2 regions of the Pseudomonas sp. GL_093 genome follow, and region 2 is predicted to be linked to the other one. Evidence: predicted binding sites of a transcription regulator. Region 2 holds the regulator's gene; the other holds the start of a gene.
What was found. Region 2 encodes FliA, which starts transcription of late flagellar genes. Its sites were predicted from a motif close to CTAAAGTTTNNNNNNNNNNNGCCGNTAA; they were not measured.

Region 1 (3,416 bases), 2.1 Mb from region 2:
CACAGAACTTGTGAACACCAAAGATCAACTGTAGGAGTGAGCCTGCTCGCGATAGCTATTTCAGCGGCGCCTCAACGAAACCGGTCAACCTCTTGGCGCAAGTCCGCCGCGAGCTTCTCCAGCTCTTTGGCCGTCACCGCAAGGTTCGACACCACCTCACGCTGCTCACTGTTCGCCAGGGCAATGCTTTGCAGGTTGCTGCTGAGCAAGGTGGCGGTACTGCTCTGCTCCTGAGTCGCGGTGGTGATCGCCGCGAATTGCTGACCGGCAGAACGGCTTTGCTCATCGATCCGTGCCAGGGCACTGGCGACATTGGCGTTGCGCGCCAGGCCTTCCTGCATCAATACGTTGCCCTGCTCCATGGTGCTGATGGCGTTGCCGGTTTCCTGCTGGATGCTTTGAATCATTCCGGAAATTTCATCTGTCGCCTGGCGGGTACGCGAAGCCAGGTTGCGAACCTCATCGGCTACCACGGCAAAACCACGCCCCTGCTCACCGGCACGAGCGGCTTCGATGGCGGCGTTGAGCGCCAGCAGGTTGGTTTGATCGGCAATCGAGGTAATCACACCGACAATGCCACCGATTTCCTGGGAGCGCTGACCCAAGGTATTGATCACCGTCGCCGTGCTGTTCAGCGCGCCAGCGATTTGCTCCAGAGACGAGGACGCTTCGTCCATCGACGTTCGACCGATCTGGGTTTGCTGTGCGTTTTCCTGGGCCAGACGCTGAGTGCTGCCCATGTTGTCGGCAATGTTCAGGGATGTTGCGCTGAACTCTTCCACGGCGCCGGCCATGCTGGTGATTTCGCCCGACTGCTGCTCCATCCCTTCATAGGCGCCACCGGACAGACCGGACAGGGCCTGGGCGCGGCTGTTGACCTCTTGCGAGGCCTTGCGGATGTGCTCGACCATGGTCGACAGCGCTTGGCTCATCTGGTTGAACGCGCGAGCCAGCTGACCGATCTCGTCGTTGCTCGATACGTTCAGACGCACGCTCAAATCACCGGCGCCCAAAGCTTCGGCCTGACGCACCAGATCACCCAGCGGCGCCAGTTTGCTGCGCAGCAACCAGACCGCCGCCGCCACAGCGATCAACATCGCCAGCAGACTGCCAATCGCCAATTGAATGCCGACACTCCAGGTCACGGCACGGATTTCGGTTTTCGGCATGCTCGCCACGACCGACCATGGGCCGCCTTCAAACGGTACGGCAATGCTGTAGAAATCTTCGGACTTGTCGCTCCAGAACTCGCCCTTGCCCGGCGTTTTCGCCAAGCCAACGATGGTCGGAGTCGCCTGATCCAGCGCTTGTACGCCCGCGATCGGCACCAGCCATTTGCTCTGTTCATCCAGCAGCGCCAGGGAACCGGTCTGGCCGATACGGAAGCGCTTGAGGTTGGCGAACTGCGCGTTCTGCGCGTCGGTGTAATCAAATCCTACGAACAGCACGGCAATCACCTTACCGCCGCTGTCACGTACGGGGGTGTACTGAGTCATGTAGGAGCGTTCGAACAACAAGGCGCGACCGACGTAGGCCTGCCCCGCCATCAAGCGGGCATAGGCCGGGTTCGCGTGATCGAGCAGCGTACCGATGGCCCGGCTGCCGTCCTGTTTGCTCAGGGACGTGCTGACCCGGATGAAGTCTTCGCCGCTGCGCACAAACACCGTCGCAACGCCGGCGGTCATTTGCTTGAACTCGTCCACTTCCTTGAAATTGTTGTTCAACACTTCGCTACCCAGGTGCAGCCCCGGCGTCTGCGCGCCCGCTACCGCCACCGGTTCATCCGGGTGCACGCTCAAACCGGCGCTGAAGCGCTTCTCGAACAAGCCGCTCAGGCGCTGGGTGCTTTCACGCAACGTGCCGTGAAAGGTACTCAACTGATCGGCCAGCAACCGGGCTTCACTGGCCAGGTGCTCTTCGCGGGTGGCGAGGTTGGCGGTGTCCAGCGAACGCAGGGCGAACACGGTACTGCCGCTGATGACAATCGCCAGTATCACGGCAAGCGCAAGACCAAGCTGTGAGGCGATCCGGGCACGAGGTTGAGACATGACAGCTCCTGGCCGAGCGACCGGATCATCCTGATCACGACGCACGCTCAGCAAAATTTCTAATGGGAATTACGTCGAACCTGCACGAAGGTTCCACCTGCATTTTCGGCGGAAAATCTGAATACTTGAGTAATTAACCGGGATATGGCTCAAGGCCGCCATTGCGGCGGCTCTATCGATTCAGCCCAAGTGTTGAACGTCGGGCAATTCCATTGCGCGGGCTTCGCTTTGCAGGAAGTCGCTGAGCCTGCGCAAACGTTCACCACCGGGGCGGGTTTTCGGCCAGACCAGGTAATATTTCTCACCGCTGGCGACGGCCGTCGGCCACGGCAGACTCAGACGTCCCTGAGCCACATCTTCCGCCACCATCAGCAGATCGCCCATGGACACGCCATAACCTCGGGCGGCGGCGATCATGCCCAGCTCCAGCGTGTCGAACACCTGCCCGCCCTTGAGCGACACCTGATCCGCCAGCCCCATGCGTTCCAGCCAACTGCGCCAGTCGCGCCGATCCGGTGTCGGGTGCAGCAGTTCGGCATTGGCCAGCCGTGCGACATCCCACGGTTGATCCTGCAGAAGATTCGGTGCACCGACTGGAATCAGTTCTTCCGGGAACAGGAAACTCGCCTCCCAGTCCGGCGGGAAATGCCCGTTGCTGAGGATGACGGCACAGTCGAATGGTTCATGGTTGAAGTCCACCGAGTCGACGTCCATCCAGGCGCTGGTCAATTGCACCTCATTGCCTGGTTGCAGGTGCCGAAAGCGGCTGAGCCGAGCCAGCAGCCAGCGCATGGTCAGGGTCGACGGCGCTTTCATGCGCAGGATGTCATCTTCGGCACGCAAGGTATTGCAGGCCCGCTCCAGGGCGGTGAAGCCTTCGCGAATGCCGGGCAGGATCAACCGCGCCGACTCGGTCAATTGCAGATTGCGCCCACTGCGGTGAAACAGCCGGCAGGCAAAATGCTCTTCGAGTGTACGAATGTGCCGACTGACCGCGCTTTGGGTGATCGATAATTCTTCGGCCGCACGGGTAAACGAACTGTGCCGCGCCGCCGCTTCGAATGCGCGCAGGGCATACAAGGGAGGAAGACGACGGGACATTCGGAAAGCTCCTATAGCGGGATTCGGCCACCCTAGCAGAAACTCTCCAGCATGAGTTTGAATCATGCAACCCATCCTTTTTATCCCTTTGTGCAAACCCCGTAGAGCGCCGAGAATCGACGCTTTCCTGTCCCTCTTTAATTATCGAGCGTGATGACCATGCAGCATCCAGCACGTACCGAACTCTGGGCCATCCTGCGGCTGGCGGGGCCGTTGATTGCCTCGCAGTTGGCGCACATGCTGATGGTCCTCACCGACACCTTGATG
Region 2 (3,416 bases):
TTGGCAACCACCAGCCAGAAGCAGGTTCTAACGGCCGCTTATCACAGTTACAAGCGTTGTGGGCTCGCTGGCTGCATCCTGACTAAACTGGATGAAACGGCAAGTCTGGGCGAGGTGTTGAGCCTGGCCATCAGTCATGAATTGCCGGTGGCCTACCTGACCGATGGCCCGCGGATTCCGGATGATTTGCATCTACCGCGTCGTCATCAGTTGGTCAGTCGCGCCGTCAGCGTGCAAATGCAAGAAGAACCCAGCGAAGAAGCCATGGCTGACATGTTCGCTGATATTTACCACAGCCCGACCAAGCAGGTCGGCTGAGGTATTAATGAACAGTTTTTGTACCTACATCGATGGTCTGCCATGCATTGTTCAGTTAGTGAACGCGCAGCCAGTAATGTGGCCTCCGTCTAAGTAAGACAAGGTAAAGAAAATTCATGGGCAGCATGCATCCCGTACAGGTGATCGCGGTGACCGGCGGCAAAGGTGGCGTCGGGAAGACTAACGTGTCAGTGAACTTGTCCCTGGCTCTAGCTGAGCTCGGCCGGCGCGTCATGCTGCTGGACGCTGATCTGGGGCTGGCGAACGTCGACGTCCTGCTGGGACTGACACCCAAACGTACTTTGGCCGACGTGATCGAAGGCCGCTGTGAGCTGCGCGACGTACTGTTGCAGGGCCCTGGCGGCATTCGCATCGTCCCGGCCGCGTCCGGCACACAGAGCATGGTTCATTTAAGCCCGGCGCAACACGCCGGCCTGATCCAGGCGTTCAGCGATATCGGCGACAACCTCGACGTGCTGGTGATCGACACCGCTGCGGGCATTGGTGACTCGGTCGTCAGTTTCGTTCGCGCAGCGCAAGAAGTCTTGCTGGTGGTCTGCGACGAACCGACCTCGATCACAGATGCCTACGCACTGATCAAACTGCTGAACCGCGATTACGGCATGAACCGCTTCCGCGTCCTGGCCAACATGGCCCAGAGCCCGCAGGAAGGTCGCAACCTGTTCGCCAAGTTGACCAAGGTCACGGATCGCTTCCTTGACGTCGCCTTACAATACGTCGGCGCGGTGCCTTACGACGAAAGTGTGCGCAAGGCCGTGCAGAAGCAGCGCGCCGTCTACGAAGCCTTTCCGCGGTCCAAGTGCTCACTGGCGTTCAAGGCCATTGCACAGAAGGTCGATACTTGGCCGCTGCCTGCCAACCCGCGTGGGCACCTGGAGTTTTTCGTCGAGCGCCTCGTGCAACAAACCGCAGGACCTGTGCTATGACAGCCAGTGGCTACAACCTCTACAAGAAGTCGGCACGTGACGCGCAGTACGAGCTGATCGAGCGTTACGCGCCACTGGTTAAACGCATTGCCTACCACTTGCTGGCGCGTCTGCCGGCCAGTGTCCAGGTGGAAGATCTGATCCAGGCCGGAATGATTGGCCTGCTTGAAGTGTCGACCAAATACGACGCCAGCAAAGGCGCGAGTTTCGAGACGTACGCGGGCATTCGAATCCGTGGCGCGATGCTCGATGAAGTACGCAAGGGGGACTGGGCGCCACGTTCGGTCCACCGCAATACCCGGATGGTCAGCGACGCAATTCGCTCTATTGAAGCTAAAACCGGCCGTGACGCTAAAGATCACGAGGTTGCGGCCGAACTCCAATTGAGTCTCGACGATTATTACGGGATTTTGAACGACACCCTGGGCAGCCGGTTATTCAGTTTCGACGATCTGTTGCAGGACGGCGAACACGAAGGGCTGCACGAGGATGGCGCCAGTGCTCATCTCGAGCCGTCACGCGATCTGGAAGATGAACGCTTCCAGGCGGCGCTGGCGGACGCGATTGCCAATTTGCCGGAGCGTGAGCGACTGGTGTTGGCGCTGTACTACGACGAAGAGTTGAATCTCAAGGAAATCGGTGAGGTCCTGGGGGTCAGCGAATCTCGGGTCAGCCAGTTACACAGCCAGTGCGCGGCCCGTTTGCGGGGGCGTTTGGGGGAGTGGCGAGCGCGCTGAAGGCAGTGTGGGGACACTGCGAACGCGGCGGGTGGGGTGTTGAACCTTACCGGTCCCGATCTGTTGTGCTCCAGACAGTCATTGAGTGCTTTGCCGGATTGATTGAAATGGCGCGTCCAGGTGCTGGGCGCGTTTAAGACTGCTTGGAGGTCGAATTGGACAAGAACATGAAAATCCTCATCGTTGATGACTTCTCAACGATGCGGCGGATCATTAAAAACCTGTTGCGTGACCTTGGGTTCACCAACACAGTCGAGGCCGACGATGGCACTACTGCCATTCCGGTTCTCAACAGCGGCAGCATCGACTTTCTGGTAACAGACTGGAACATGCCTGGCATGACCGGTATCGACCTGCTGCGCCACGTGCGTGCCGATGAAAAGCTCAAGCACCTGCCGGTGCTGATGGTGACCGCTGAAGCCAAGCGCGAGCAGATCATCGAGGCAGCCCAGGCCGGTGTTAACGGCTATGTGGTCAAGCCCTTCACGGCCCAGGCGTTAAAAGAAAAAATCGAGAAGATTTTCGAACGCATCGGTTGATGTGCGAAGCCACTGCGCCACGGGGGAGCTATGGAGCATAACGAGTCTTCACAGGGCGATTTCGAATCGACTCTGAAAAAACACGCGGTCGAACTGGTCGAAAGCCTTGAAAAAGGCAGGTTCGGCGACGCTGTGCAACTGATCCATGAGCTCAATCAGACCCGTGACCGTGGCCTGTATCAGGAAGTGGGCAAGCTCACTCGCGAGCTGCATAGCGCGATCGTCAATTTCCAGATTGACCCGCACATGCCGCAAGCCGAGGAAGTCTCGCAGATCACGGATGCCACCGAGCGTCTGGGTTATGTGGTCAAGCTGACCGAGGCGGCTGCCAACCGCACCATGGACCTGGTGGAAAACGCCACGCCGCTGGTCAACGGCCTGAGCAACGAAGCCCAGGCCTTGAGCACCGACTGGGGACGGTTCATGCGTCGCGAAGTCGGGGCTGAAGAGTTCCGCGAGCTGGCCCGGCGAGTCGACGGTTTCCTGACACGCAGCAGCGAAGACAATCGCGTTGTGTCGAGCAACCTCAACGACATTCTGCTCGCTCAGGATTACCAGGACCTCACCGGTCAGGTGATCAAGCGCGTGACCCAATTGGTCACCGAAGTTGAAAGCAACCTGCTCAAGCTCGTGCTTATGGCCAGTCAGGTGGACCGCTTTGCGGGCATCGAACATGACCGTGAAGCGATGCTTGCAGAAAAAGATCCGCAAAAACATCTCTCTCAGGGTGAAGGTCCGCAGATTCATGCCGATAAAAGAGAAGACGTTGTGTCCGGTCAGGACGATGTGGACGATTTGCTATCCAGTCTTGGATTTTAGGTTTTTAGGTTTTTAGACCTTTAGGAGCACCCCCTTAATGAGCTTCGGCGCCGATG

Region 1: AC3IUE_RS31535 (methyl-accepting chemotaxis protein) is a predicted target of FliA. The motif match lies at 2,151-2,178, and genes of this name have one in related genera.

Annotation. Positions count from the first base shown of each region.
Region 1 covers NZ_CM174448.1:6,820,363-6,823,778, forward strand. The annotation lists gene AC3IUE_RS31535 (methyl-accepting chemotaxis protein) at 72-2,048, opposite strand; gene AC3IUE_RS31540 (LysR substrate-binding domain-containing protein) at 2,229-3,149, opposite strand; gene AC3IUE_RS31545 (NorM family multidrug efflux MATE transporter) at 3,309-3,416, shown strand, end outside.
Region 2 covers NZ_CM174448.1:1,873,446-1,876,861, forward strand. The annotation lists gene flhF (flagellar biosynthesis GTPase FlhF) at 1-318, shown strand, start outside; gene fleN (flagellar synthesis regulator FleN) at 435-1,265, shown strand; gene fliA (RNA polymerase sigma factor FliA) at 1,262-2,002, shown strand; gene AC3IUE_RS08445 (chemotaxis response regulator CheY) at 2,170-2,541, shown strand; gene AC3IUE_RS08450 (protein phosphatase CheZ) at 2,572-3,360, shown strand; gene AC3IUE_RS08455 (chemotaxis protein CheA) at 3,398-3,416, shown strand, end outside.